DNA from 4 places in the Endozoicomonas sp. ALD040 genome. Region 4 is predicted to be linked to each of the others. Evidence: predicted binding sites of a transcription regulator. Region 4 holds the regulator's gene; each other region holds the start of a gene.
The links. Region 4 encodes sigma-54, which starts transcription at its own class of promoters, with help from an activator protein. Its sites were predicted from a motif close to TGGCACNNNNNTTGCTNT; they were not measured.

Region 1: the regulator sigma-54 is predicted to act here: its motif matches at 6,338-6,355, upstream of glnK (P-II family nitrogen regulator).
Region 2: the regulator sigma-54 is predicted to act here: its motif matches at 2,177-2,194, upstream of ACOJUN_RS06805 (sugar phosphorylase).
Region 3: the regulator sigma-54 is predicted to act here: its motif matches at 3,784-3,801, upstream of nirB (nitrite reductase large subunit NirB).

What each region holds. Positions count from the first base shown of each region.
Region 1 is NZ_CP184829.1:3,169,082-3,176,612, forward strand. It holds gene phnW (2-aminoethylphosphonate--pyruvate transaminase) at 1-603, shown strand, start outside; gene ACOJUN_RS11440 (YifB family Mg chelatase-like AAA ATPase) at 719-2,230, opposite strand; gene ACOJUN_RS11445 (hypothetical protein) at 2,376-3,095, opposite strand; gene ACOJUN_RS11450 (hypothetical protein) at 3,183-3,584, opposite strand; gene ACOJUN_RS11455 (accessory factor UbiK family protein) at 3,875-4,138, opposite strand; gene ACOJUN_RS11460 (serine hydrolase domain-containing protein) at 4,277-5,302, shown strand; gene ACOJUN_RS11465 (hypothetical protein) at 5,351-5,614, shown strand; gene ACOJUN_RS11470 (hypothetical protein) at 5,640-6,002, shown strand; gene glnK (P-II family nitrogen regulator) at 6,477-6,815, shown strand; gene ACOJUN_RS11480 (ammonium transporter) at 7,048-7,531, shown strand, end outside.
Region 2 is NZ_CP184829.1:2,037,569-2,045,099, reverse strand. It holds gene ACOJUN_RS06810 (hypothetical protein) at 1-171, opposite strand, end outside; gene ACOJUN_RS06805 (sugar phosphorylase) at 414-2,129, opposite strand; gene galU (UTP--glucose-1-phosphate uridylyltransferase GalU) at 2,323-3,153, shown strand; gene ACOJUN_RS06795 (HAD-IIB family hydrolase) at 3,179-4,051, shown strand; gene ACOJUN_RS06790 (glycosyl transferase) at 4,111-5,322, shown strand; gene ACOJUN_RS06785 (hypothetical protein) at 5,435-5,878, shown strand; gene ACOJUN_RS06780 (hypothetical protein) at 5,970-6,185, shown strand; gene ACOJUN_RS06775 (efflux RND transporter permease subunit) at 6,185-6,385, shown strand; gene ACOJUN_RS06770 (DUF411 domain-containing protein) at 6,419-6,868, shown strand; gene ACOJUN_RS06765 (trypsin-like serine peptidase) at 7,108-7,531, opposite strand, start outside.
Region 3 is NZ_CP184829.1:4,905,697-4,913,227, reverse strand. It holds gene ACOJUN_RS18010 (NAD(P)/FAD-dependent oxidoreductase) at 1-750, opposite strand, end outside; gene nirD (nitrite reductase small subunit NirD) at 752-1,126, opposite strand; gene nirB (nitrite reductase large subunit NirB) at 1,167-3,701, opposite strand; gene ACOJUN_RS17995 (NarK family nitrate/nitrite MFS transporter) at 4,078-5,547, shown strand; gene ACOJUN_RS17990 (LysE family translocator) at 5,622-6,254, opposite strand; gene ACOJUN_RS17985 (hypothetical protein) at 6,621-7,531, shown strand, end outside.
Region 4 is NZ_CP184829.1:663,153-670,683, forward strand. It holds gene lptC (LPS export ABC transporter periplasmic protein LptC) at 1-269, shown strand, start outside; gene lptA (lipopolysaccharide transport periplasmic protein LptA) at 253-840, shown strand; gene lptB (LPS export ABC transporter ATP-binding protein) at 941-1,666, shown strand; gene ACOJUN_RS02340 (RNA polymerase factor sigma-54) at 1,924-3,378, shown strand; gene hpf (ribosome hibernation-promoting factor, HPF/YfiA family) at 3,549-3,860, shown strand; gene ACOJUN_RS02350 (PTS sugar transporter subunit IIA) at 3,875-4,327, shown strand; gene rapZ (RNase adapter RapZ) at 4,593-5,450, shown strand; gene ACOJUN_RS02360 (HPr family phosphocarrier protein) at 5,450-5,719, shown strand; gene mgtE (magnesium transporter) at 5,908-7,266, shown strand; gene ACOJUN_RS02370 (hypothetical protein) at 7,341-7,531, opposite strand, start outside.

The sequences.
Region 1 (7,531 bases), 2.5 Mb from region 4:
GCCATGAGCAGCTTCGGCGGTGTGCCGATTGACCTTGCCGGGCTGGGTATTGATTTTCTGATCAGCTCTGCCAACAAGTGTATTCAGGGCGTACCCGGTTTTGGCTTTGTTATAGCTCGTCGTACTCTTTTGTCCCAATGCAAAGGCCTGGCCCGCTCTCTGTCTCTGGACCTCTATGATCAGTGGCAATGCATGGAAAAGAATCACGGTAAGTGGCGTTTTACTTCCCCCACCCACACCGTAAGGGCTTTCCATCAAGCCCTGGCAGAGTTGATTGAAGAGGGGGGCATTGCTGCCCGTCACAAGCGCTACGCCAGCAATCAGCGTTTGCTCGTCCAGGGTATGAGTGAGCTGGGCTTCCGGTGCCTGTTAGACACTGAACTGCACTCTCCGTTTATAACTTCATTTTACTCCCCCGAGCACCCCGATTATGAATTCCTCCGCTTTTATGAGCAGCTGAAAGGGAAAGGTTTCGTCATTTATCCCGGTAAAGTCTCTGATGCTGACTGTTTCAGAATTGGCAATATCGGGGAAGTGTATCCGGAAGACATCAGCCGATTGATTAAAGCCGTTTCCGAAAGCATGTACTGGCAGGAACAGTAATACTGTCAGGGTGTGAACCTGAAAGTAAGCGCTGACTGATAGATGATCTGCCTGAGCCGCTGAGCTGATAGCCAGAGATTGAAAAAACAGCTTCATAACAAAGAGAGGTTATCGGTTAACCTGGTTCACGATCCAGCTTTCTGTAATGCACCGCTTCAGCAAGATGCTTCTGTTGAATGTCTTTGTCCTCATCAATATCCGCCAGAGTTCGGGCCACTCTCAGTATTCGGTGTACGGCTCTGGCTGAGTAACCCAGTTTGTCACACAGCCGGGTCATAAAATCCTGTTCTTGCTTATTCAGTGAACAGTATTCATCCATCTCGCTGGCAGACAATCGGGCGTTGGGTTTCCCCTGCCTGTGCTGCTGGATAGACCTTGCCTGAATCACCTGTTGACGTATTTTTTCAGTTGACAGGTTTTCATCTTCGGGCGGGTTTTCAAAAAGTCGCTCCGTTTTCTGACTGGAAACCTCTATCTGTAAATCAATGCGATCCAGTAAAGGACCTGACAGTTTTCGTTTGTAACGTCTGACCTGCTCGGCAGAACACTGGCAGGCTTTCTGTGGATCGCCAAGATATCCACAGGGGCAGGGGTTCATAGCGGCAATTAACTGAAAGCCGGCAGGGAAGCTGGCCTGACCTTTGGCCCTGGAAATAACCACTTCCCGGGTTTCCAGGGGCTCTCTCAGTACTTCCAGGGCTACCTTTTGAAACTCCGGCAGTTCATCCAGAAACAGGACACCATTGTGAGCAAAGGAAATCTCTCCTGGTCGGGGCTGACTGCCACCACCCACCAGGGCGACGGCTGAAGCGGTATGATGGGGGTTGCGAAAGGGTCGCTGCTTCCATGAAGGGGGCTGGCTGTAGGAAGACAAAGTATGTATGGCGGCCACTTCCAGAGCTTCCTGGTCATTCATCTCGGGAAGAATCCCGGGCAGGCGACTGGCCAGCATGGTTTTGCCGGTTCCCGGAGGACCGTAGAAAATCAGATGGTGAGCACCAGCGGCCGCCGTCATCAAACCTCGTTTAGCCTGTTGTTGCCCCTTTACATCCAGCAGGTCGGGATAATCGACAGGGGATTCATTCCTGTTGCAGGTGGCTTCTGTAAGATGTTGATTACCGGTGAGATGAGCGCAGACGCCCAGCAGGTTTTCTGCTCCCAACACTCTGGCATCAGGGCAAAGGGCTGCCGCTTGTGCATTCATTTGGGGAAGCAGCAGTGTGTGAGCCGATTGGCTGCAGGCTATGGATGCTGGCAGTGAGCCGGTGATCGGTCTCAGCGCGCCTGAGAGGGCCAGTTCACCAAGAAACTCGTAACCTTCCAGAGACTCAGGTTTGAGCTGGCCCGATGCCGCCAGAATACCCAGAGCGATAGGCAGATCAAAGCGACCGCCTTCTTTGGGAAGATCAGCGGGTGCCAGATTAACGGTAATACGGGAAACCGGAAACTCAAAGCCACTGTTGAGGATGGCACTTCTTACCCTGTCTTTGCTTTCACGAACAGCAGCTTCCGGAAGACCGACCATATTCAGGGCTGGCAGACCTGCCGACAAATGCACTTCAACCGATACCGCAGGCGCATCCAGCCCGGTTTTGGCGCGGGTTTGAACAACAGCTAGCCGCGACATAAACACTCCCTTCTTTTTGTGCTTGTTTTTGTTGTTTTGGCACACCGGAATGGAATGCCTTTGCAAAGCTGAAGGGTTGAGAATAGCAGTGATTCAGAGATTTGCTGGCAGAATTGCCCGGCCAGCAGGCTGGCCGGTGCAGAGGTCAGTTAATGATTTTCCAGGAACCGTCTTCCTGCAGGCAAGCCTGACCCCAGGCATCCTCAGTTTGACCACCTACTGTAATGGACTGTTGAAATTCACGGCAAACCAGACCGCTGGAGGCACTTTTGCCTTCTTTGGTAGTAACAACATAGCCGGAGGCATCGCCTTCATCCCAGATGATTTTTTCACCGACAGGCGCTGTAGTGGCTTTGATCTGTGCTTCTTCGTGAGCACGCTGCGCCGCTTCATTGATGTTGTCGAGAATTTTCAGCGTGATGGCCGTAAACGCCAGCCATTTGTAGGCATCGTTGTCATCGTGGTAATGGCCATAGCCGTAGTATGAGTTACCATAGTTTCTTACCACGACAATATTGTTTCTGATCACCCTTTTTCTAGGGGCTACAACGACCAGGTTGTTCTTAATGACCTTTGGGCCATCCCAGCCATTATGACGGTGGTCTTGACGATCATCTCTTCTGTCTTCTCTGTTATCCTGGCGGTCGTCTCGACGCTCTTCACGATTATCCTGACGGTCGTCATGACGTTCTTCGCGATTGTCCTGACGGTCGTCTCGACGCTCTTCACGATTATCCTGACGGTCGTCACGGCGCTCTTCACGTATTTCATCCCGATCATTATTGCCCGGGCTTGCATGGACCATTGTTGAGACCGGTGAAAAAGTGGTGAGTAAAACTAAAAACGTAAACAGTCGTTTTATCATATGGGTTCTCTCCAGAGAGGTCTGAAGCTCAATGGCTCCAGACCCGGAAGCTTAGTCGTTCAGCTGCCACTTCTCGGTTGTCTGTTATCAGGCAGACTTACCCATCAGCAGAACACTGGCCTGAACGCGTCCGGTTCCTTCGGTGTCGTAATAGAATCTTACTTTTTCAATGGCCCTTGCTTTGCCGGGCAGGTCAATGACGCGGGAGCTACCGCCTTTTCTGACTTTGCTGCGGATGGCTACTTCACGGCTCTGACCGTTCTCGTAGTGAACAATCACTTTGTCGAAATCCACGTCTGCACCTTTGACCTTGAACTGCAGACGCTTGAAAGCACCGTCTCTCAGACCAACACGGATGGTGTCTACTTCTGCACGACGACTGACTTTCTTTTCGCCCAGAAGCTCCCAGCCAGCCGCAGATGCAGTCTGTGCAAAGCCAGACATCACCATGGTCATCAGCAGAGTAAACATTGAAAGTGCGCGTTTCATAGTGATTGTTCTCCTGAAATTTTCACTATTTGTCCTTGAGGCCATCCTGTCTTTGTAGGGATATGGCCATTGCTACCAAATGGAGTTGAGGCAGTCATCTTAATTTGTAGAGCAATGCTATAGCGAAGAAAGTAGTATCTCTATAGGGATAACTACCGAGGGGGATAATTTTGATTTCAAGTTAACTTATTGATTTGAATTATTTTTTTATACAATGAAAAGTGTCAGTGAAGAGTAAAATCTGGCAGTGCGTGGGGCAGCCGTTCTCAGGGCAAGAACGGCCAATGACATCAGCAGCAACCGTCGGACGATCCAGCTTTTTCCAATTCGGCCACTTTCTTTTCGAGGGCTTCCAGTCTTTCACGGGTATGCTTCAGAACCGCGACCTGGGCATCAAACTCGTCACGGGTGACCAGTTCAAATTTGGCCAGAGCACTGCTCACCATTGCCTTGATGTTGTGCTCAATATCTTCCCGGGTCTGGCTTTTCTGCCCACCCAGAACCTGTCCTGCTTTGCCGGCAATACTACCGATAAGGGAGGCTTTATCGATCATCGATTATTCCTGCAATTGCTGTGATTTAAAACCGGCAGTGATGATACCACAAGCAGCTATTTCGCCGTGTCTGCTTTTATGTGCTAAATTGTTGGTTAATTCATGAACATTGACTTGGTGAACTCATGGATTTGGCTTATGCCAAAGACTCAAATCAAACTTGTATCTGCCCTCGGCTGGTTCTCTCTGTTCGTAAGCCTTATCCTCTCAAACAGTGTCAGCGCAGCGGGTAACAGAGACGACGCCTACGCCACGCCAACCGAAGATTTCTCGGTGCACGCAATCAAACATGGTTATAGCCTGACCGATGCACGACGGTTGCATAATGAGTGGAGCTTGAGCAAGTTTCTAAATATTACCGAATCGGGTGCTTACTCTTATTTGCACTTGGGTGAGTTTCTTCCGCAAGCCATGATTTACCATGATGGAGGGGTGGTCAGGCTTAATGAAAATGCCAGGAAATCAATTGCTGAAATCGCACTCAAAAAAGACGGCGAATCCACTACATTCGAGCAAGTGATCCTGGATAAGCATTCACCGGTTCAGGGCGTTCTGGTTGTCAAAAACGGCGAAATTGTCTACCAGCAATACCCCGGCATTAGAGAGAACGACCGCCATGTGTGGATGTCGAATTTAAAACTGATCGTCGGCACGCTCATCGCTTTGCTGGAAGAGGAAGGGCGTATTGATCTACAGAAAACCGTGGCAGACTATCTACCCAAAGCAAAAAGTACAGCTTGGGGGAAAGTGAAACTATTTGATGTGTTGAATATGCAGTCGGGCCTCAATTTAGAGGAAAGTCCCGCAACACGTAGCGGTGATACCCCTTACAACGCCTTTGTGAGAGCAGAGGTTGGTTTGCCCGCTGATGACGGAAAAGTTTACACCCACGACGATGCCTTATTCGCGATTCCTTATCTGAAAAAGCCGGGCACGGCTTTTGAGTATTCATCCGCTAATACACAGATGTTGGGTTTGGTAATTGAGGAAATCACACAAAAAAGATTGGCAGAGGTTGTTGCTGAGCGGATTTGGTCCAAAGCGAGCATGGCGGGCGATGCAACAGTTGGTTTAAGTCCGCAGGGTAATGCCATTATTCATGGCCTGGTCAGCTCTCGTTTAGATGATATGGCACGTTTTGGCATGTTGTTTACCCCGAGTTAGAAGAAGCTTTGCGATAGACGCATTGTTTCAGAAAAAATGCTGAAACGTATGCAAACATCAGGAGAACGCGATAACTATTTGAAAGGCGCACTTGGGCCCAGGCTGGCAGAAGAGTTCAGAGATGCACCACTATTTAATAGTTATCAGTGGGATGCTGTATTCGCTGATAGTGACCTCTATAAGAGTGGTATGAATGGCCAGGGCTTATATGTGTCACCTTCCAGAGATAATGTAGTAGTCTGGTTTGCTACCGACTTTACGGAAATTCCGATGGAAGCTTTCAGCCGAAGAGTCAGCCTGTACCTGGATTAGAGTAATTTAAAAGTCTACTGTCGTTATGTTTAAGTTTCTGTCATCGTGTTTAAGCCTGATTCTCTGCCTGTCAGGTTATTGTGACGACAATGAGCTGGCAAAAAAATTAACCAACCCTGTCGCTGATTTGATCAGTGTGCCCGTGCAAGCCAATTATGATACGGGCTTTGGTCCTCAAGACGGGCACAGAGTAACTGTTAATATACAGCCTGTTATACCCATCGAGATGAATGATAATTGGAATATCGTGTCCAGAACCATTCTACCTTTGATCGAACAAAATGATGTGGCAGGTAACAGCGGTTCGCAATCGGGTACTTCTCTCCTGCACCCAAAAAGGCTGGACATATACGCTACAATCCGAAAGCACTTACGATTGGGAGAATAGTCAATGGAATATTCCAGTAAATGCTGTGCTGTCAAAAGTAGTTCGCATAGGCCAGCTACCGGTGAGCTTTGCAGCTGGTGTGCGTTACTGGGCTGATGCGCCAGAACAGGGCGCTGAAGGTTGGGGGTTCCGCTTTGCGGTTACGGCGATGTTCCCCAAGTAGCTAGCCAGGCTTTGTATGAGAGACAGAGGCTGATCCATTGCATCAGAAGAGTGCGCGATTTAAGTGCGAGAATTGTTAGAGATGGGCTTTGTTGGTGCATGAAATTTAACAAGTGAACGGAAATGGGCCTTTTTTACTCTAAAGACCCGTTTATCAGGTTATTTTCAAAATTTGGCACATTGTCTGCATGTAAGCCACCAAACTCAGTTGGAATCTAGATCAGCTGAATATTCAGGGCTGGGAGCGCGGATCACAATAACAATGTCCGGATTTTCCCTGTTGGCCAACAGGATTCACTCAGGAGAGCTTTTATGAAGTTGGTATCAGCCATCATTAAGCCATTCAAACTGGACGACGTGCGAGAGGCTTTGTCCGAGATTGGTGTTCAGGGTATCACTGTCACCGAAGTTAAGGGGTTCGGTCGACAGAAAGGACATACTGAGCTTTATCGTGGAGCTGAATATGTGGTTGATTTTCTGCCCAAGGTTAAGCTGGAGGTCGGCATTGCAGATGACTTGCTGGATCAGGTGATCGAAGCCATTTCTTCAGCTGCCAACACAGGAAAGATTGGTGACGGGAAGATCTTCGTTACTAATCTGGAGCAGGCGATTCGGATCAGAACTAACGAAACTGGCGAAGACGCTGTTTGATGTGCAGAGCAGCAAGAGACCATAGTCAGGAAATTGATGGTTCTCAGGGTGCATGCACAACAATAAAAAAACTTCGTCGTTTGTTGCAGATACACTAAAAGCACCAGACGACATTCGCAAGAATAAAAATAGCTAATGTGGAAACAGTTTCCGAGTTGAGGAGACTGTTTTCAGGGCACAAATGCCGTAGCAAAAGACTACTTATCTGCTGAACTTTTTTGGGAGGAGCCCTGTGGAAAATCTGGCTCAAGTGTCGTACGCACTCGATACTTTCTACTTTCTGATGTCCGGTGCGCTGGTAATGTGGATGGCAGCCGGTTTTGCCATGCTCGAAGCCGGTCTGGTCCGTTCTAAAAACACCGTTGAAATTCTAACAAAGAATATCGCCCTGTTTGCGATTGCCTCTACCATGTACCTGCTCTGTGGTTACGCCATTATGTACCCTGGAACCAATGAAGGCGGTATCCTGCCGGTCCTTGGCTCTTTGATTGGTACTGAAAACACGGTTGCAGCGGTAACTGCGGGTGGTGATGATGCGCCATACTACTCTGTACGTTCAGACTTCTTCTTCCAGGTGGTCTTTGTAGCGACTGCAATGTCGATCGTTTCCGGTGCGGTTGCAGAGCGCATGAAACTCTGGTCTTTCCTGCTGTTTGCGGTCTTCATGACTGGCTTCATCTATCCCGTTCAGGGCTTCTGGAAATGGGGCGGTGGAT
Region 2 (7,531 bases), 1.4 Mb from region 4:
GCTGGCAATGATTGAAGGAGTGTTCGTCAAAGTATGCGGGTCATGCTGTTTGATAGAAAAGCTTTTGTCTGGAGAACCTGCATCCTGTTCAAGCTCGACAACAAAGTGTCTTATTGACGCCTGGCAGGCGATAGACAGCAACAGCAGTGCTGCAAAGAGTGGGCGTTTCACTTTATTGTTACATCCTGGTTTACCGTTGAGAGAGTGTAGACCATGGAAATAAGCGTGCTTTCTGGCAAAGAGATTCTGTTAAAAACGCATAGAAGTACTTATCGTTTTTTGTGTCCCAAGAGTGTGATCACGAGCCATTCGAAGGTTAGATAGATGACTTCGGTGATTTATTTAAACGACTATTGTCTTTTGTTAGCCCCGGAGCGCCTGGCAAAAAATATCACCCTCGATTGGGCGAGGGTTTACGGCGTTTTTGCTAACCACAATACCTGATAGGGCTTGAGTTGCAGGTCCTGTATGGTCCCACTGCCCAGTAAATCGGACCAGCCGACATAGTCTGGCTGGTTCAACGTTTGATGGGCCGATGTCAGGTTGTGTATAGCCACCAGTTTCCGGCGGCCACAGGGAGATGTTCGCAAGAATGCAAAAATCCCCGGCGCCATATCCAGAATGGTTTGGGAGGCATTGGGATGAAAGCAGGGCTCCTGTTTGCGAACTTTGATGTGATTCAACAACGAATGGAAAACCAGTGACCGAATCGAAACCGGGTTTTCCAGCTCAGGCAATAATTCTTCCAGTAACCACTTGCGGCGATTGATCGAGCGGGTTCTGCCACTACTCTCGACGCCTGCCAAATCATTGTGTGTGGCAAACAGGCTGTGTATGTAAAAAGCAGGTATTCCGCGCATCCCCAGCATGATGAGCTGGGAGCAGAGAAATCGCTGCACTTGCCATTGGTCCTCACCCCTTCTCGTCCCTTTCATGGCATCAAACAGGGCAATATTGATCTCATAAGGTGATTCAGTGTTGTCCGAAAGGGTGCGCATGCTGACGAACCCCCCAAAACGGTGCATGCTGTCGATCAGCTCTGAAACTTCATTTTCCGGGATCACCCCCGTCAGCGGACGCAGGCCTATGCCATCATGAGAGGCAGTAAAGTTCAGAACGGTACAACTCTCGGGGTAATCGGGCAGGTTACGGGCCCATTGCACAAGGTATTTTTCTGTGCCCCGATTGAGTGCATGCAATATCAGGGGCGGCAGGGCAAATTGATAAACCATGTGTGCCTCATCCTGTTCCCCGAAATAACTGATGTTCTCCTCGTGGGGGACATTGGTTTCGGTCAGCAGCGTACTGCCAGGACAGGCTCTCTCCATAATCAGTCGGAACAGTTTCACGATGGCATGGGTCTCGGGCAGGTTTATGCAGTGAGTGCCCGGTTTCTTCCAGAGAAAAGCAACGGCATCCAACCTGACTACCATGGTGCCGCGGGCCAGATAAAAGAGCAGGACATCTACCATCTGTATCAGCACATCGGGGTTTTTAAAGTTCAGATCCATCTGATCTTCACTGAAGGTGGCCCAGACGTGTTTCAGCCCTCGCCTTGTATGAATAGGCACCAGCAGGGGGGAGTTTCTTGGGCGGGTCACTTCACTGAGATCAGTCTCCGGGTCTTCTTCAATAAAGTAATCCCGGCCGGGCTGATGACCACTGACAAAGTCGGCAAACCAGAGACTTTCCCGGGAGACATGGTTAATCACCAGATCCGACATAAGCTGATAGTCACTGGCGATGGCTTCGATATCCTGCCAGCTTCCCAGCTGCTCATTGACCGACAGGTAATCAATCACAGAAAAGCCATCATCCGAGCTGTAGGGAAGGTAGGGAAGAATGTGAAGGGTATTAATAACCTCGTTCAGATAGCCATCAAGAAATCCCTTCAAGACCTGAAGAGGTGGCTGTTCACTTTTGTCATAGAGGGTGTCGCCATAGGTAATCAGAAAGATATCTTTTTCTGACCAGCCAGTGACTGTTTTGGGAGGGTTTTCATGAAGGTGATACTGAACTCTACGGACAATTCTGGCGGCTATCTCGCCCGCTTCCTGTCCATAAGGGAAGGTCAGAAGCTGAGTCATGGCCTGATGAAACTCATGGAAGGCTTTAGGATAACTTTGCACGATACATCTTCCCCTTTGGCAATGTTTTTTAGTACTTTTTCTTCTTTGCAGCAGGAGTCATGCCACTCCCGTATTTATAAAACCTTCAATCATTGTAAATGATGTTGACCCCGGCGGGTGGTTTTCTGAATTGGCACGACTTCTGCTTATAGCCTGATGAGATGCAAAACTTCTCAATAAGACGAGCAATAATATGATTAAAAAATGTCTGTTTCCTGTTGCGGGGTATGGAACCCGCTTTTTACCCGCCACCAAGTCCATGCCCAAGGAGATGCTGCCTATTGTTGATAAACCCCTGATTCAATATGGCGTAGAAGAAGCCATGCTGGCAGGTCTGACTGACCTGGGGTTTGTCAATGGCAGAAACAAACGGGCGATTCCGGATCATTTTGATATTAACTATGAGCTGGAAGCGGAAATCGCTGGCAGTGGCAAAGAAGAAAAACTGTCGACCATTCGAGAAGTGATGGCGGCCTGTACTTTTTCCTATACTCGACAGAACCAGATGCAGGGGCTGGGGCATGCCATTCTCTGCGGACGAACTCTTATGGGCGATCAGCCTTTTGGTGTGGTGCTGGCCGATGATCTCTGTATTAACGACAGTGGTCCGTTGGTTATGTCGCAGTTGGTCAATCTTTACAAGCAGTTTCGTTGCACCATTCTGGCTGTTCAGGAAGTGCCCGAATCCGAAGTCGATAAATACGGTGTGATTGCCGGTGAAGCCCTGAGCGATAACCTGATCCGTGTGACCGATATGGTGGAAAAACCAGCCCCTTCGCAAGCACCCAGTAATCTGGCAGTGATTGGACGTTATGTCCTGACACCGGATATTTTCGACATTATTGAGAACACTGAACCCGGAATAAACGGAGAAGTGCAGCTGACTGACGCCATTCTGACTCAGGCCAGACAGGGCTGTGTTATTGCCTGCAAGTTTGAAGGTGAGCGCTTTGACTGTGGCAGTGTCAGTGGTTTTGTCGAGGCCACCAATACCATCTACCAAAAACGTCTGGACAGAGTTTGAGTCGATGTTCAACAGCAAAAAGGCGATGACGAAGCTGGTCATATTTTCCGACCTCGATGGTACCTTGCTGGATCATGATAGCTACAGCTGGGCGGGGGCAAAACCCGCTTTGGACCGGTTGAGAGAGCAAAATATTCCGGTTGTTTTCAATACCAGCAAAACCCTCAGTGAGGTACTGCCTCTGCAACTGGAGATGGCTCTGGATCATCCATTTATTACCGAAAACGGAATGATTACCACCATCCCGGCTCACTACTTTCAGTCGTCTGATACTGACAAGAATACCCATTACTTCCATGGTCAACCCTACAAGGCGATACGCAGGGTACTGAAACAGTTTCGCGAGCAGTACGGCTTCCGGTTCAGGGGCTTTGGCGATTGCTCTCATAGTGAAATAGCCGATCTCTCCGGGCTAAGCCTGGAGGAGGCTAAACTGGCAGCAGACCGAAAAGCCAGTGAACCTTTGGTCTGGGAAGACAGTGATAAGGCATTGGAGCAGTTTGAAAGGCAGCTTGCTGAAGAAGGATTACAACTGACCCGGGGTGGGCGTTTCTATCACGTATCCGGCAAGGGGGATAAGGGTTCGGCGGCGAAGAAACTGTTCAAACACTACCTGAAAAACTTTCCGGAGTGGACGTGGATATCCATGGGTCTGGGCGACAGCTTCAACGATCTGCCCATGCTGGAAGTAGTCGATATTCCTGTTCTTGTAAGTTCTGAAAAAAGTAAACAGCCCATTACAGAACATCTGTCTAATATTAAGTACACAAAATCAGTCGGGCCTGAAGGTTGGAATGAAGCGGTATTGGAGGTTCTTGATTCTCTTCAGGAAGGTCATGAGCCAGTCTGTCCTCCAAAAGACGGCTCTATAAAAGACTGCTCTTTACAAGACGGGTGAGCTGGACTGCAGAGTGTGATCAGAGCATAAAGCGCTAACGAAAAGAAGGGAAAGCATTTATGGGCGATTTTTACCAGAATGGCACTATCACCAATTTCCATAATTTGAGAGTACGTTCGGTTGAAGATATGGAGCAGGAGCTGCAGGCCTTTTCCCGCCAGCGCCCTATGTCTCTGGTCTTGCCTTCGCTGTTCTCCGAGCTGCAGGGACCAGCCTTGAATAATATTGTTCAGGAGCTTAGCCAGGTGGGTTATCTTTCCGAGATTGTTATAGGCCTGGATAGAGCCAACGAAAAAGAATTTTCCTATTCAAGAGACTTTTTTGCCCAGCTGAATCAGCATCACCGGATTCTATGGCAGGATGGCCCCGGACTTCGTGAAATTGACCGTCTGCTTGAAAGTAAGGGGTTGGCGCCTAAAGAGGCTGGTAAAGGAAGAAACGTCTGGTACTGCTACGGTTATGTGCTGGCTTCAGCCAAGTCAGAAGCAGTGGCTCTGCACGACTGTGATATCGTGACCTACCAGAGAGATCTGCTGGCCAGGCTACTCTATCCGGTAGCTAATCCTGCGTTTAGCTATGATTTTTGCAAGGGCTATTATGCAAGAGTCGCTGATAACAAACTTAATGGCAGGGTCAGCCGTCTTCTGGTGACGCCTCTGTTGCGAGCCCTGAAAAAAATTCTTGGCCCTATGGACTATCTGGAATACCTCGACAGTTTTCGTTATCCCCTGGCCGGTGAGTTTTCCATGCGAACCAGTGTTTTCAATGACATCCGGATTCCCAGCGACTGGGGTCTGGAAATAGGGGTACTGTCAGAAGTTAAGAGAAACTATTCCAATAAACGGCTGTGTCAGGTTGATATTGCCGATGTTTATGATCACAAACATCAGCCTCTATCGGAAGAAGATCGCAATGCCGGTCTGTCGAAAATGAGCCACGATATTATCAAGGCCGTGTTCAGGAAGCTGGCGACCAACGGGGTTCAGTTCAATACTGAAACCTTCCGCACGATCAAAGCGACTTATTACCGGGTAGCACTGGATTTCATCGAGTCTTATTACGATGATGCGATGATGAATGGCCTGCATGTCGATCGTGATACGGAAGAGCGAGCCGTTGAACTCTTTGCCAGAAACATTATGGCAGCAGGGCAACACTTTTTGGAAAACCCCATGGAAAGGCCTTTTATTCCCAGCTGGAACCGGGTGATGTCCGCTGTCCCTGATATTTTGGAGCGTCTCTATGATGCAGTAGAAGAAGACAATGCCTGATTAAAGCGCACAGAATAGTCTTGAATCATCACTCATTCAGCTTTTCAAGGGTTGACCTTCCAGTTACTGGATGGTTTAAGTTGGAAAGCTGAACCATAATCTCCTGAATTCTATGTCCATCCTTCACCTGAACCTGAAACACAGGCAGAACATTGGCACAGCAATGATTGCCCTGCTGATGTTTTTGCTGTTGCAGGTTTGCCTGATGGAGTCGTCACAGGCTATGGTTGCTGACCAGTCAGACATGCCCACGACGATGTCATCCAATGCTTCCGGCATGGCTGACGGTTTGTCCGCAGATCATGACTGTTGTGCTCCTTCCCCGGCAGAGCAACTGCAGAAAGCGAATCAGGCCTGTCCAGACTGCGATTCTGAGGATCGCTATATCCCGTTTTCTCACCCGGACAGTAAGCCGACTTTTACCCTGCTTTATATTGTTGCAGAGTTGATTGTGCTGGACGCTGAACCGTCGCAGGACTGGATTTCTGCACCCCCATCTTCAGTACAGCGCTCCCAGCCTGATATCTATCTGGCCAATGTCTCCTTTCTGGAATAGCATTTCATAAATATCGTCGTTTAAAAAACAGAGTGAAACGTTGATTTTTCAGTGTCCCCTGCATGGGATTGGCACGGCTGTGGAGACAAACATGCAACTGAAACGGATTATGGTATCCGCTGCATGGCTGATATTGGTATCGGCAGGAGTCAGTGCAGGCCGCCTGACTCTATCTCAAGCCGAGCAAAAAGCTCTGGCTGCTGATCCAATGATTCAAGCCTATGAAAAACAGTCCAGGCAAGGCAAAAAAAGTCAGCAGGATCTGATCAGTGCCGAGCTTACATCCCCTGCCGCAGGCCCATTGTGATGACCGTTTGCACCATTCTCTTCGGTCTTATACCGGTCATGCTCAATAATGGCACTGGTTCCGAAGTCGTGCAGCGCATAGCTAGCCTGATGATCGGTGGCATTGTCAGCTCACTGGTGGTGACTCTCGTGCTGGTGCCTGCCGTCTATTTTCTATGGCACAGCCGGGAAAAGGTTCTGACCGCTCAGATCAATCAATGAATTATGAAACACTTGAAAAAGGAGAGTGAAACCATGAAAAAGCTGAAAGCCCTGTTCCTGGGAACTGCTGTTCTAATGTCGTTTATGCTGGCCAAGGCCGAGGAGTCATTACCGACAGTCATGCTCTACAAAACCCCTGCCTGTGGTTGTTGCAAACAGTGGGCGAAACACATGGAAGAGAATGGCTTTAAGGTCATGTCCCATGATGTGCCGAACACAGCCACGTATCGAGCCAGGGCCGGTATTCCGAAAGGAATGGAGTCTTGCCATACAGCCTTTATCGGTGATTATGCCATTGAAGGTCATGTCCCGGCTGCAGACATCAAGCGTTTGCTAAGTGAAAAGCCTGCTGGTGTGAATGGTCTGACTGTTCCGGGTATGCCTCTGGGATCGCCAGGTATGGAGTACGGTGATCGCAAAGATCCTTATCAGGTGATCGGTTTCACCAAGGATGGCAACACGAGTGTATTTGCCAATCATTAATCATGTCGCGATCCAAAGAAGCTCTTTTATGAGCTTCTTTGGGTGGCAGGGTTGAAATGAGTTATCCCCAATTCACGTAACGGGTGTCTAAAACTTGATAGTTGACTGCTCGATTGTGAGTTTCACAAAAACGCACTCAGAAGGTGAAAATCAGAATCAGAGAATTATACAAGAAAAGCCATGGATTGGGGGCTTCTCAGGCTGATTTATGTGATGTGAACTCGGGGATTCAGGTATGATTAAAGCAAATTCATTGCCAAGGTTAATGGTGTTATTAAAATACATAACATAGTTGAAGCAGAAGCAGAAGCAGAAGCAGAAGCAGAAATGGAATTCCATCTTTGTGCATTTAGAGAAATTCCTTTTATTAGGTAATATATATCATGGCTTTTTTCTAATCGCACATACTTCTCTATAAAATTACGATTAAAAGTTAATGACAGCTTAAACTGGATTGCCAAATTGTCTTGATAGAATTTTCCAACATGTATTCCTAAGATAAATGAATTGTTTTGTCTGTAAAATAAGGGAGAACCTGAATCCCCAGGCTGGGAATCTCCGGGATATGAAACGAAATGTACTTCATCATTGCAGGAGCCTACCCAACTTACAGATGCAAGCTGCAATAACTGCTGATTGCCATAACCCGCAACCATAAGGTGA
Region 3 (7,531 bases), 2.8 Mb from region 4:
AGCCTGCAACCACTCGCCATCTTTCAGCTGCACGCCAGTCACTTTACCATTTTTGCCCGTGTAGGAATCGAGCATGGCACTGCAACGAAACTCAATGCCCTTTTCTTCCAGTGCTCCTTGCAAAAGCTTACCGGCCTTTTCATCCAGTTGTCGGGCCATGGGAATGGACATGGTATCCACCACGGTGACTTTCATGCCCCGTCTGGCAAGACCACTGGCACATTCAAGCCCCAGAAGTCCGCCACCAATCACCACAGCCTTTGCCTCAGGACCGGATGAAGCGGTCAGCATCTGCTCAACATCATCGAGATTCCTGAAAGCCATAACGCCTTCCAGGTCGGCCCCAGGTACGGGAATACGATTGGGTAGAGATCCCGTCGCCAGGACCAGATGATCGTAATCAAAACATTGACCACCCTCTGTCTCGACTCGCTTCAACTCAAGATTGAGATCACTAACCCGATAGTCACAGCCCGATAACAGATTGATATCCTGATCCTGATACCAGGACTCAGGCTGCAGCTGAATCCCCTGGAGATCGACGCTGCCTGCCAACAGTTTGGATAACTGGATTCGGTTATAGCCCGGGCAGGGTTCTTCAGATAGGACGGTGACCTGATATTGATGACCGCTCTGCTCAACCAGCTTTTCCAGAAAACGGACTGAGCCCATGCCATTTCCCACCACCAGCAGCTTCCGCTGCAATGGCGGTTGACGACTAACGTCAGCCGCCTTGAATACCGCTGTCATATCAGGCTGCCTCAATGGAAACCGATACCAGTGAGACCTGAACCCTCTGGTCCACCACTTCTACGGGATAAGCATTCAGCGCCACGCTCTCATCTTCCAGACACTGACCCGTAGTCAAATCAAAGTGCTGCTTGTAAATGGGCGATGCCACTACCAGACGCCCTTCCAGATCACCTACCAGACCACGAGAGATAACATTGGCCTGACTGAATGGATCATAATTATCCAATGCATATACTTGGTCGTCTACTTTAAACAACGCAACCTGCACACCATCCACCAGAGCACAAACACCCAGGTTAGGAATAAGATCACTTTCACTGCAAACGGTTGTCCAACCTTTATTGGCTGTACTGGCTGTGAGCACTTGAGTCATGATTAAAGTCTCCTGTTTTTCAGCGCTATAGGCACTTCGTTTACAGCTGTTTAAGGGCAATTTTTTCGTCACGGGTAGCCGGACGAATCTGATCTCGCTCGTTCACAAACACCACATTAGTGTCGCTTTCATCACTGTTAATAAAGTGATTGAAACGTTTGAGTTTCTCAGGATCTGAGAGGGTGGTTTTCCATTCACATTGATAGGTACCCACCAGGTAGGTCATCTCATCTTCAAGCTCCTGACAGATACCCAGGCTGTCCTCAATAATCACTTCACGCAGGTAATCGAGACCACCCTCCAGATTTTCCATCCAGACAGAAGTACGCTGCAGACGATCTGCAGTGCGAATGTAGAACATCAGGAAACGATCGATGTATTTGACCAGCGTTTCATCATCCAGCTCGGTGGCAAACAGGTCGGCATGACGAGGCTTCATGCCACCATTACCGCAGAGGTAAAGGTTCCAGCCTTTTTCCGTGGCAATAACACCCACATCTTTACTCTGGGCTTCAGCACATTCACGGGTACATCCGGACACAGCCATTTTGATTTTGTGAGGAGAACGTACGCCCCTGTAACGATTTTCAACTGCAATCGCCATACTGACACTGTCCAGCACCCCATAACGACACCAGGTACTGCCGACGCAGGATTTCACGGTGCGCAGTGATTTACCGTAGGCATGACCGGTTTCAAAACCGGCATCGACAAGACGTTTCCAGATCTCTGGCAACTGTTCCACACGGGCACCAAAAAGATCGATACGCTGGCCACCGGTGATTTTTGTGTAGAGGTTAAAGTCCCGTCCTACTTCACCAATGGTGATCAGTTTATCGGGCGTAATTTCACCGCCCGGAACCCTTGGCACAATGGAATAAGTGCCGTCTTTCTGCATGTTTCCAAGAAAATAATCGTTGGTATCCTGCAGCTGAGCATGCTGATCTTTCAACACATATTCGTTCCAGCAGGAAGCCAGAACAGAGCCAATGGTAGGCTTACAGATATCGCAGCCACGCCCCTTGCCATGCTTTGCCAGAACTTCGTCGAAAGACTTTAATTCACCGACACGAACCAGGTGATAGAGTTCCTGCCTGGAGTGTGGAAAGTGCTCACAGATATCTTTTTTGACCTCAACACCCAACTCCGTCAGCTCATGATCCAGAACCTGTTTGACCAGAGCCGTACAGCCACCACAGCCGGTTCCGGCACTGGTTTCGGCTTTCAGTGACCCCATATCCATGCAGCCACCGGCTACCGCGTTGACCAGATCACCTTTACTGACGTCATAGCAGGAACAGATTTGAGCCGTTTCTGGCAGAGCAGCCACGCCCAAACCTGTCGCTGCAGAACCATCGGTCTGAGGCAGAATGAGTTCAGCAGGATTTTCCGGGGGACGCATGTCATTCAGCATCATCTGCAACAGGCTGCCGTACTCTTCAGCATCGCCTATCAATACAGCTCCCAGAACCTTTTTCTTATTTCTGGAAACCACCAGTTTTTTATAAACTTCTTTCTCTTCATCAATCAGCTGGTAGCTCAGGGAACCTTCGGTATTGCCATGGGCATCACCAATACTGGCAACATCAACACCCATCAGTTTCAGCTTGGTGCTCATATCGGCACCAGTAAACTGATTACCGTTCTTACCCGTCAACTGATCTACAACCACCTGCCCCATCTGGTAGCCCGGTGCCACCAGACCAAAGATACGGCCACTCCAGAGTGCACACTCACCAATGGCAAATATACGTTCATCAGATGTACGGCAGTCGTTATCTATAACGATACCGCCTCGCTCACCCAACTCCAGTCCGGAAGCTTTCGCCAGCTCATCTCTTGGGCGAATACCGGCTGAAAACAGTACGATATCGGTATTCAGTTGTTCGCCGTCAGCGAACTGCATCTGGTGAACAGCGCCTTCACCATCAACAATCTGTCGGGTATTTTTGGAGGTATGAATCGTGACCCCCAGACCCTCGATCTTGCGTCTGAGCATGGCACCACCGCTATCATCCACCTGAACAGCCATCAGACGGGGAGCAAATTCGACCACGTGGGTTTCCAGCCCAAGATCTTTCAGAGCTTTTGCTGCTTCAAGCCCCAACAGACCGCCACCCACAACGGCACCGATCTTACTGTTACGGGCAGCTTCTTTAATCGCTTCCAGATCTTCGATGGTACGATAGACAAAACAGTTTTCACGGTCATGCCCGGGTACGGGAGGAACAAATGGATAGGAGCCTGTAGCCAGTACCAGCTGATCGTACTTTTGAGTCATGCCACTGGCTGTCACTACTTCACAGGACTCACGATTTATTGATGTAATGGCTTCATTAAGAACAAGATTAATGCCTTCCTGCTCATAAAAGCCTTCAGAAACCATAGACAGGTCATCCGCTGAGCGACCTGTGAAAAATTCACTGAGATGAACCCGGTCATAGGCAGGACGGATCTCTTCTCCAAATACCACCACATCGAAGCGTTTCAGGCCGCCAGCATCTACCAGTTTCTCCAGAAAGCGGTGACCTACCATGCCGTTACCGACAACCACCAGGGTTTCTTTTCCGATCATCCCAGACATCCTCTTTAGTATCTAGCATTGGGCCGGAACAACTGCATCCTTTAGAGCCAGCCTCTTTTCTAATTCTTGTGCCTATGCAACTGCCGTGCCCACTTTCAAAACACGATAAAAACAGGAAATTCTTTCCTGAGACTTTAGCTACTCGCACAAAAATAATGCACGCAGAAATAATCAAACAGCTAAAGAGCACCATTTTGGTGAGCAGAATAAAAATACTCAGAAACTTCCCGCACTCAAATAAAGAACTTTCTTGCATAGAAGAGAAAATTCATTAAATACGCATAAAAATGCAAGTCAAATCGGTGCATTTATCATATTGGCCTGATGTTTGCTTTTGCTTGGGGAATTTCTTAAACAAGGAGGATGTATGAGCAACCCCGATTCATTTAACCTGTTTTCTTTTAGCGGGAAGACCAAGATTCTGCACCTTAGCTGGATTGCCTTCTTTATTAGCTTTGTGGTCTGGTTTAACCATGCGCCTCTGGCCCTGGCTATTTCCGAGTCTCTGGGCCTGACTCGTGAAGAACTGAAAACCCTGCTGATTCTGAACGTAGCCCTCACTATTCCGGCTCGAGTCATCATCGGTATGCTCACTGATGTTTACGGTCCCAGAAAAGTCTATTCCGGACTCCTGGCCATCTGCAGTATTCCTTGTTTTATGTATGCCATGGCAGATGACTTTACCCAGGCCGCCATAGCCCGCTTTATGCTGGGTACTATTGGTGCAGGCTTTGTGGTCGGCATTCGTCTGGTATCTGAGTGGTTCCCCGCTCGCCAATTGGGTACCGCAGAAGGTATTTACGGTGGCTGGGGCAACTTTGGCTCTGCTGCTGCTGCCATGTCTCTGCCCACCATTGCACTGCTCTTTGGTGGAGAAGATGGCTGGCGTTACGCCATTGGCCTGACCGGATTAATCTCCTTGCTGTTCAGTGTCGTCTTCTACATAAACGTCACAGATACCCCTAAAGGTGCTACCTACTTCCGCCCCAAGAACATTGGCGCCATGGAAGTCACCAGCAAAGGCGACTTTGCCTTGCTGCTGATCATGAAGATTCCCATGTATGCGGCATTGGCTCTGCTGACCTGGAAGCTTTCACCTAAGGGTGTTGCCATGCTGAGTGCCGGGATTTCAACGGCTATTTATGTCGGTCTGACTGCTATCTACCTGTTTGATGTCTGGAAAGTCTGGCAGGTCAACAAGCACATTTTCTCCGAGCCTGTGCCAGCTATTCACCAGTATCAGTTCAAGCAGGTGGCCGTTCTGAACGTTCTTTACTTCGCTACCTTCGGTTCTGAACTGGCCGTGGTGTCCATGCTACCTCTGTTTTTTGCAGATACCTTTGAACTGGATCCGGTCATGGCGGGTCTGGTCGCTTCCGCTTATGCCTTCATGAACCTGATGTCCCGTCCGGGCGGAGGATTACTCAGTGACAAGTTTGGCCGCAAGATCACTCTGCTGGTTCTCACTGCAGGCCTGGCCGGTGGTTACTACATGATGAGTATCATTGATTCCAGCTGGCCACTGGTTCTTGCTGTTGTTGCTGCCATGGCCTGCTCCTTCTTTGTGCAGGCCGGTGAAGGTGCGGTATTTGCGGCTGTACCCCTGATCAAGCGTCGACTCACAGGTCAAATTGCCGGTATGACAGGAGCCTATGGTAACGTGGGCGCTGTCTTCTACCTGACAGTATTGTCTCTGGTGGACTACTCCACCTTCTTCATGGTTATCGCAGGCACTGCAGTGTTGGGTTTCTTTACCCTCTTCCTGATGGAAGAACCCAAGGGTCAGATGGCCGAAGTGATGCCTGACGGCAGTGTCACCATGATTGATGTGACCTGATCATTCTGTTTCAGTGGTCCACAATGGGCCACTGAAACAAAACACAGCCACCGGATACTCTTCGGCCTGGCTCTCTATTTCACAACCAACACGGCAGCGATACCCGCCAGAACATAGAGCCCCCCTGTAGAACGCTCAAATAACAACATACTTTTTTTTGTACTCAGCATAGGTTTCACAGATTTTGACAGTAGCCCATAGAGAAGCTTGCAAACCAAATCCACTACACCCCAAGTCATTACAATGATCAATATTTGTTGCACAAGATCCTGATCTCTATTAATAAACTGAGGCAAGAAAGCCATAAAGAAAATAATATCTTTTGGATTACTGGCTCCCAATAGAAAAGCTTTTTTAAACAGATTACTGAAGCCGGGAAACTGCAAAGAACAATCATTGAGACGTTTACTGGTAGTGTCAGCCATCGACTTCCTGATGGTATTAACCCCCAGATAAACCAGATAAAGAACTCCCATCAGTTTCAGTATCAGAAACATGTTTTCCGAAGCCGTAAGAATGGCCCCAAGACCAGTGGCCGAAATAACCAGGTAAAGTGATGAAGCCAGCGTACCACCCAAAAATGCCGGATAGGATCTGATAACCCCATAGTTAATAGAATTGGACACCATGTACAGAGATAGAGGACCAGGAATGAGTATGACTACAAAGATTGAAACAACATACAGAAACCAAACTTCAATACTCATTATTCACTCCAAAAGCAGCGACTGTACCCTATAGCACTCCCTATAGCACTACCAGTTGCTATTTTTACCTCTCCTACAAAACACTTCCTTAAGATACATGGCCCGCACACATGCCTGCAAAAAACCGCTTTGATTCTGAATCCTCCTGACAGAGCAGGAGGCCATAGCGTCGATCCCTGGACGCTCCCGCCGCTTTGGTTTGAGTAGTTGTGCAATAAACGACATTGAATGCAAATAAAATATCAGGAAATTCAAACGCTGTCCCTCCCCCCCTACCCCTTTCATCAGTTCTTGATAGATCGAATCATTGAACAGAGGATATGAATCAAGCTATTGAGCTATACCGGAGAATTGTTTGCAGATTTCATGAGGAACCTGACGGAGTTCCGTACTAAACTGCATCTTGCGCTTTTTTCCCATTCTGAGCCTTTTGATCACGTCAGTGAAAGGGCAAGTATCGCCCCCCCTCTGGAGATCGTGTGGGTCAATCCTTCAGGTGTTATCATGCCAAATCACGAAGTACCCAAATTAATTCATGTTAGTATTGTCAGCCCTATTGAAGGTTTGGAGTTTGCTTTTCTAAAAATATGGGCCGAGGTTAACCCGGATTATAAAATCAATGTCTGGGCCCCCGAACGTTTGATATACCAAAAAATTCTATATTCGCTGCTGTTTTCCGAGATAAGCAATAACGCTATCGAAAAAGATGACCCCGGTGATATTGCTCGGCTGAAAGACAGCATCTGGCAAAAAATTGATAACTTTATGGGAGAAAGCAGTGAAATAGAAGAATTAAATATAATGGAATCTGATCTTCCAGACAGTGTAAAGAAGGAATTTGTCATCCAATGGAATAAAATCAATAATTCTTTAGATAAAATTAAAAATTTAATCAGCAACGCTATTGTTCATAAAAAGCTGAAAAACCTAGATCAAGAATATAAAAATTTTATCAGATACAGTTTAGGCTTTACTAACAGTTTAATCATCGAAAGATTTATCGGGCTGAGTCAAAAATTCGTACTAGGAGGGGTATATATTGATAAAGGACTACTACCGGAAATGGACAGTCACCCCTTTCTAAAAAGAAGCAGTTCCCTTGATCCTATATCGGGGACGGCAGTGACTTCTGAGAAGGAAAAGCAGCTCGAAAGTGCCAAGCTACATGCTCTTTTTAAAAAAATGTTTTCAGATGGAACTATTTCAGATCCCAGCCCTTATTTTGAGAGATACGGTACAACCCTGTCGAGAGAAGAAATCACTCGAATTCAAGGTAT
Region 4 (7,531 bases):
ATGGCAAACTGTTGCCCGGCAGCGAGGATATAGAGCTCTGGGATGATGTGGTGATGACCCAGACGAACCTCGGCAATGGTAGTAAGGTTCGAATAGACACTGATTTCATGACCATATACTCTGAAAAGGATCTGGCAGTCACTGATCGACCGGTACTGATCACCAACGACACTGGACGTACGCGCGCCATTGGTATGGAGGCTTTCTTCAAGGAGAGTCTGGTTAAACTCAAGTCTAGGGTAAGAGGATTTCATGAGCCAAAGCCATGAACAGGCCAAGCGCCTTGATCCAAATGAGCGGCCAGACAGAAAGAGTCGTCGCAGAGGGGTCGAATATTACCTGATGCTGGGGGCCACGGCTCTGCTTCCAGTCATGGCACAAGCATTGCCATCTGACCGGCAGAAGCCTATTGAGATCGAGTCCAACACCGCCGATATCGATAACAAGAAAGGTGTATCCATCTATAAAGGCAATGTTGTGATGATTCAGGGCACCACCCGAATTACCGGAGACAAGGTGACCATCTATTCCGTCCAGCAGGAAGTTAAAAAAATTGTGGCAGAAGGCGACAAGGAAAGAGCTTACTACGAAGAACAGCAACCTGATGATCAGGGCATTCTGAAAGCCTGGGGTCATACTATCGATTATCAGGTGGCTGGCGATAAGATCCAACTGATCAAGCAGGCGCAGTTGACCCAGAAGGGTGATACCTTCACAGGTGAACGCATTGATTATGACCTGACCAAGCAGACCGTGAATGCCAAGGGCAGTGAGAACAAAAGCAACCCGGATGGTCGGGTCAAAATGATTTACCAACCCAAACCTGAGAGCAAGCAGTAATACTCATATCCCATTACACTCACTGCTCAACGACTGAACAGGCTTGAAAGGGCTGCCAGAAAAACGACAGCTAACTTTTAAACAGGAAGACAAACTCCGGATGGCAACGCTTAAGGCAGAACATCTCAGTAAAAGCTACAAAGGCAGACAGGTCGTCAAAGATGTATCTCTGGCTGTCGACAGTGGTCAAATTGTCGGACTTCTTGGCCCCAACGGGGCAGGTAAAACTACCTGCTTCTACATGATTGTAGGTCTCGTAAAAGCAGACGGTGGACAGGTTGACCTTAGTGGCCAGAGTTTAACTCACGAACCTATGCATGGCCGGGCCAGAGCTGGCGTAGGTTATCTGCCACAGGAAGTTTCTATTTTCAGGAAATTGACGGTCACCGATAACCTGCTCTCGATATTGGAAACCCGTTCCGACCTTTCCCGGAAAGATCGCATCGCAAAAATGGAGTCATTGCTGGAAGAGTTTAATATCAATCATATCAGGGACAATCCGGGTATGAGCCTTTCCGGTGGTGAAAAGCGCAGGGTAGAAATTGCCCGAGCTCTTTGCACTGACCCAAAATTTATTCTGCTCGATGAACCCTTTGCCGGTGTTGACCCCATTTCTGTTGGTGACATCAAGGCCATTATCACGCACCTGAAAGCCCGGGACATCGGAGTCCTGATTACCGACCACAATGTCCGGGAGACACTGGATATCTGCGAGAAGGCCTACATTGTCAGCGAAGGCACTATTATTGCCGAGGGTGATAGTCAGACTGTCCTGGCTAATCAAAAGGTTCGTGACGTTTATCTCGGGCATCAGTTCAGTCTCTGATCATCTCTTGACTGGTCTCGCGAAAGAAGCGGGCAAAGATGTTGAGCTGATTTATTTTCATACTCTTGTTCTGAATGTTGCATGGCTGACTTGATGAATCACTTTCCCGAAGCTTCAGATGTGATTATAATCCCAGTGACATGGAGAGTAGCCCAATCAAAATAATGAGCAGACACTGAGATATAACTGTCAGGCGCTGATGGCATCAAATCTGGCACCCTCAGTGCAGACACCGAAGTAAAGGTATACAGTTGCCTATGAAGCCATCCTTACAGCTAAAAATGGGCCAGCAGCTGACCATGACACCTCAGCTGCAGCAGGCCATAAGGCTTCTGCAACTTTCCACTCTGGACCTTCAGCAGGAAATCCAGGAAGTTCTTGAATCCAATCCGATGCTGGAGTCTGAAGAGTCCGTTGAAGAACCACCTGCATCTGGTGATGAAGGGGAACAGCCTGTTGACTTCAATGAAAAAGCAGAACAGCCCCCGGAACCAGAAGAGCCCCAGTGGGCTGACAGCATACCCAATGACCTGCCCGTTGACTCCGGATGGGATGATGTCTATTCCAGCCTGCCCGCTGCAACCGATGAAGAACATGATCCTTTTGCCCGCTCCCGGGCCAATGAGTCCCTCCAGGACTATCTGGAATGGCAGTTAAACCTGACTCCCATGACTGACAGAGACAGGCTGATGGGCCTGGCTGTGATCGAAGCCATCAATAATGACGGGTACCTCACTCACTCCCTGGAAGAAATTTATCTCTCGCTACAGGAACAGGTAGAGGAACTGGCGTTTGAAGAACTTCAGGTCATGCAACGACGGATTCTTCACTTTGATCCGGTGGGTTGTGCCAGCGCCAACCTGAAAGAATGTCTCGAAGTTCAACTCAATCAACTGCCACAAGAAACCCACTTCCTGAAAGAAGCACGTCTGCTGATCCAGAATCATCTACAGGCTCTGGGTAGTCGTGACTATGCCCAAATCATGCGGCGTACCCGTCTCAAAGAACATCAACTGAGGGAAGCCCTTAGCCTTGTTCAAAGCCTCAACCCGAGGCCCGGATCAGAAATCGGCCAGGCGGACACGGAATACGTCACCCCCGATATTTCGGTCACCAAAGTCAGGGACCGCTGGGCGGTTGAACTGAACTCAGAATCCCTGCCCAGACTTCGCATCAACAACAATTACGCCTCAATGGTGCAACGTGCCAACAACAGTCGTGACAATGTCTTTATGAAGAATCAGCTGCAGGAAGCCCGCTGGTTTCTGAAAAACCTGCAAAGTCGTAACGAAACCTTACTGAAAGTAGCGGGCAAGATTGTTGAATTTCAGAAAGATTTTCTGGAGCAGGGTGAGCAGGCCATGAAGCCCCTGGTGTTGGCAGACATTGCTCAGGCAGTGGATATGCACGAGTCCACTATTTCCAGGGTCACTACACAGAAATACATGCACACTCCAAGAGGCGTGTTTGAGCTGAAATACTTTTTCTCCAGCCATGTCAGCACAGCCACTGGTGGAGAGTGCTCATCAACAGCCATCAGAGCCTTGATTAAAAAACTGGTATCCGATGAAAACCCTAAAAAACCACTGAGTGATAACAAAATCGCCGGCTTGCTGGGGGACCAGGGGATCAAAGTGGCCAGGAGAACCATCGCCAAATATCGTGAATCAATGAATATACCGCCATCGAATGAACGCAAGCAGCTTATCTGAGCCTTCAGCGATTGAGGTAACAAGCCCTTATACCACAAATCGCCCCATAGATTTTTTGTCTCAGAACAGCGCTAACTGTCATTGACAGTGATAGACTTTCAATCAGGGTTGCCCGTACAATCCCGGGGGCAGTCCAATGTCGAGAATCGGGATCAGCAGGAGAGCGTTACATGCAAGTCAACATCAGTGGACATCATGTAGAGGTGACTGAGGCTCTGAAAGATTATGTCACCAAGAAACTCGACCGCCTTGCCGCCCACTTTGATCAGATTACAAACGTTCAGGTCACTCTGAGTGTTGAGAAACTGAAGCACAAAGTGGAAGCGACTCTACATGTTCGTAGGGCGGATATTAATGCAACCGCTGAGGCTGAAGATATGTACGCTGCCATTGATGACATGTCGGACAAACTGGATCGACAACTGGTAAAACACAAAGAGAAAACGCTTGACCGGCTACAGGGTGCCAACGGCCGCCTGTAAGCATCGATCGTTGTATGATTATTGAAAACATTCTAACCCCCGGGCGCACCCTCTGCGATGTGCAGGGGGCCAGCAAAAAGAAAATCCTGGAAATTGTTGCGGAAATCATCAATGAGCATGTTCCCGCTATCAAAACCAAGGATCTGTTTAACAAGCTGATTAACAGAGAGCGACTCGGTACCACCGGTTTGGGCAAAGGCATAGCCCTGCCTCACTGTCGCTCCAGTGCTTGTCAGCATCCTACCGGACTTCTGATCAAACTGTCTGAACCCATAGATTTTGACTCTGTGGACAAGCAGCCGGTCGATCTGGTGTTCGCACTTATTGTTCCGGAAGAAAATACTCAGGAACATCTCAATATATTGCAGGCTGTCGCTGAGCGCTTTCAATCAGAAGTATTGTTAAGTCAGATGCGAGCGGCAGAAAATTCCGAGGCACTTTACAGCATCATCTGTTCCCCCATTTAACGACTGTAGATAAAAAATATTTTGCTTGCTGATCTGATAACAGAAGCAGGCAAAATGTTTCTTGCTCAGAAATCCTTTCTTCTTCACTTTTGTCACTACAAAGCCTATTTATCCTTCAAAACTGCATGGAATAGAAATATCCGGACTATGCTAGAAATAAAAGAAAGCGACTGGTTCTAATCTCATTAGGTTTTGATAGACTTGCCTCACTCGGAACCAGGTGAGAGACCTGTTTACACAGTCAAACAATCGGGAAGGACACACCATGAAGCTGGTCATCATCAGTGGACGTTCAGGCTCCGGCAAAAGCTCCGCCCTTCACGCCCTTGAAGATGAGGGTTTTTACTGTGTAGACAACCTTCCTGCCAGCATGCTGAATGATCTGCCAACCAATCTTAAAAGCAACCTGGTCGAACCGCACCGTATGGCTGTCAGCCTCGATGTTCGTAATGTGCCCGGCTCTCTGGAACGCTTCCCGACATTGTTGGAAAAGTTGAAAAAACAGGGGGTTGAGTGTCAAGTAATCTTTCTCGACGCAGACAGCAACACCCTGATGAAGCGCTATAGTTCGACACGCCGTCGCCATCCTCTGAGCAATGACAAGGTTTCCCTGACAGAAGCCATTAATCTGGAAAAGAAACTGCTGGCCCCACTGGCTGAAGAAGCTGATATTAGGCTGGACACTTCGCCACTGTCTGTCCATGAAATCAGAGAACAGATAAGACAACGACTCTGCGGCTCCACCAGCAAAAGTATGACCCTGATGATCCAGTCCTTTGGCTTCAAGCACGGTATGCCAGTTGATGCCGACTACGTCTTTGATGTTCGCTGTCTGCCTAATCCTTTCTGGGTTGAAGCCTTAAGATCCTTCACTGGTCAGGATCAGCCAGTTAAAGATTTTCTGGCATCAGAACCCATGGTGAATGAGATGTTTGAAGATCTCAGCACATTCGTGGAAAAATGGTTACCAAGGTTCGAATCCGGACAGCGCAGTTATATGACGATTGCGATCGGATGTACCGGGGGGCAGCACCGTTCCGTATTTATTAGTGAAAAACTGGGCGAGTGGCTCAAAGAACGTTTTGACTGTGTTCAGGTCAGACATCGGGAGCTTTCCAAATAATGATCCAGAAGCAGATCACCATTATTAATAAACTTGGTTTACATGCTCGGGCAGCATCCAAATTTGTTTCTACAACGACGGCTTTTGCCAGCCAGGTGAAGGTGAGCTTTAACGGCCGTGAAGTGGATGGGAAAAGTATCATGGCCGTCATGATGCTGGCTGCTGGAAAAGGCTCTGTCCTTGATTTGACATTTGAAGGCCATGATGAAGAAGAGGCCTGTTCGGCTCTGTGCAATCTGATCAATGATTTTTTTGAAGAGGGTGAGTAGTCACCCTTTTCATCATTAAATCCCTGTTTATACTGGTCTCTCGAAAAGCTTTGCCAGAGATTGAAAGCCCGGCAAAGCTAACAAAGAATGACATGTGAAATGACTGAGTCTGACTATCAGACTTGATGGTTAAAAGAACAGAAGTTCGATACTCAGACACTTCTACCAAAAAAACCGGATACGCATCTATGGTTCAACAGCTACAACTGAGTATCGGAGACAAGGCATTTCAGGAGCTCAACGAAGCCCTTGAGCACGGTGTTTCTCCTGAACTCAGGCGTATGCTGAATGGTCTTCCGGCTCCGGATGCGGCACACCTGCTTGAATCTTCCCCTCCCAAACTTCGCAGCCTTCTCTGGCGCCTGATCGATCGAGAGATGGAAGGCGACGTATTGCAGGAGCTGAGCGACGAAGTCCGGCAGTTTTTCCTGGACAGGATGAATGTGGCAGAACTCAAAGTCATTACCGAAGGTCAGGACGTTGATGACATAGCTGACTTGCTACAGCAGCTACCCGACGCCATCACCCGAAAAGTGCTGGATTCTATGGACAGCCAGGACCGGCAACGGGTAGAAGCCGTTCTCTCTTATCCGGAAGACACAGCCGGTGGACTGATGAATACTGATGTCATCACCATCCGACCCAGCAGTACGCTTGATGTTGTGCTTCGTTACCTCAGGCGTCACAAGGATATTCCGGAGATGACAGACAGTCTGTTTGTCGTCAACCGCAGAGACGAATACATTGGGGCATTGCCTTTATCCGTTCTCCTGACCACATCCCCTTCAGCCACAGTTTTTGAAGTAATGCAGACCGATCTGAAACCTATCGCTGCCGATATGGAAGACAGCCAGGTTGCGCAATTGTTTGAACGGCAGGATCTGGTATCAGCACCAGTAGTTTCGGAGCATGGTCAGCTTCTAGGCCGCATTACGATTGACGACGTGGTAGATGTTATCCGGGAAGAAGCCGAACACTCCATGATGAGCATGGCAGGCCTGGATGACGATGAAGACACCTTTGCTCCCGCACTGAAGACAGCCCGTCGGCGTGCAGTCTGGCTGGGTATCAACCTGATAACAGCCTTTATTGCCGCTTCTGTCATAGGTATGTTTCAGGCTACCATCGACAAGGTCGTTGCCCTGGCTGTCCTAATGCCCATTGTTGCAGGAATGGGCGGCAATGCTGGCGGACAGGCTCTGACCCTGGTGATTCGGGGCATGGCACTGGGCCAGATCAGTCGGACCAACCTTCGATGGCTGCTCAGTCGTGAATTAATGGCAGGGTTTCTCAATGGCATACTCTGGGCTGCTCTGGTTTCCCTGATTGCCTACTTATGGTTTCATGACCCGGTCATTTCTCTGGTGATCGCCTGTGCTATGATCATCAATCTCAGCACTGCCGTTATTGTCGGTGCCAGCCTGCCCGTTGTTCTCAAATCCATGAACATAGATCCCGCATTAGCTGGCACCATAATACTAACGACAGTGTCCGATGTTGTTGGATTCCTATCCTTTCTGGGACTGGCGGCCTTGTTTTATGGCTGACACTGCAGTCTGTCTGCTAACTCTTTATCATTGAAACAGCTTTAACTGATCCTCAGTAGTGACATACAGCGGTGTCATCCCCAAAACCCTGGCTGCTGGACATTTGCAGGTCGGTTTTTTGGCAGTATCACTTGACTCACTATCAAACCCGCTTCCAGTGCTTTATTTTCAGCTTTGCTGACTGTTCGGATCTGGCTACCCTCTCTGCCGGGCTCCAAAATGATCACACTATTTGGATCAATACCCTCATTATTCAGTATTGCTT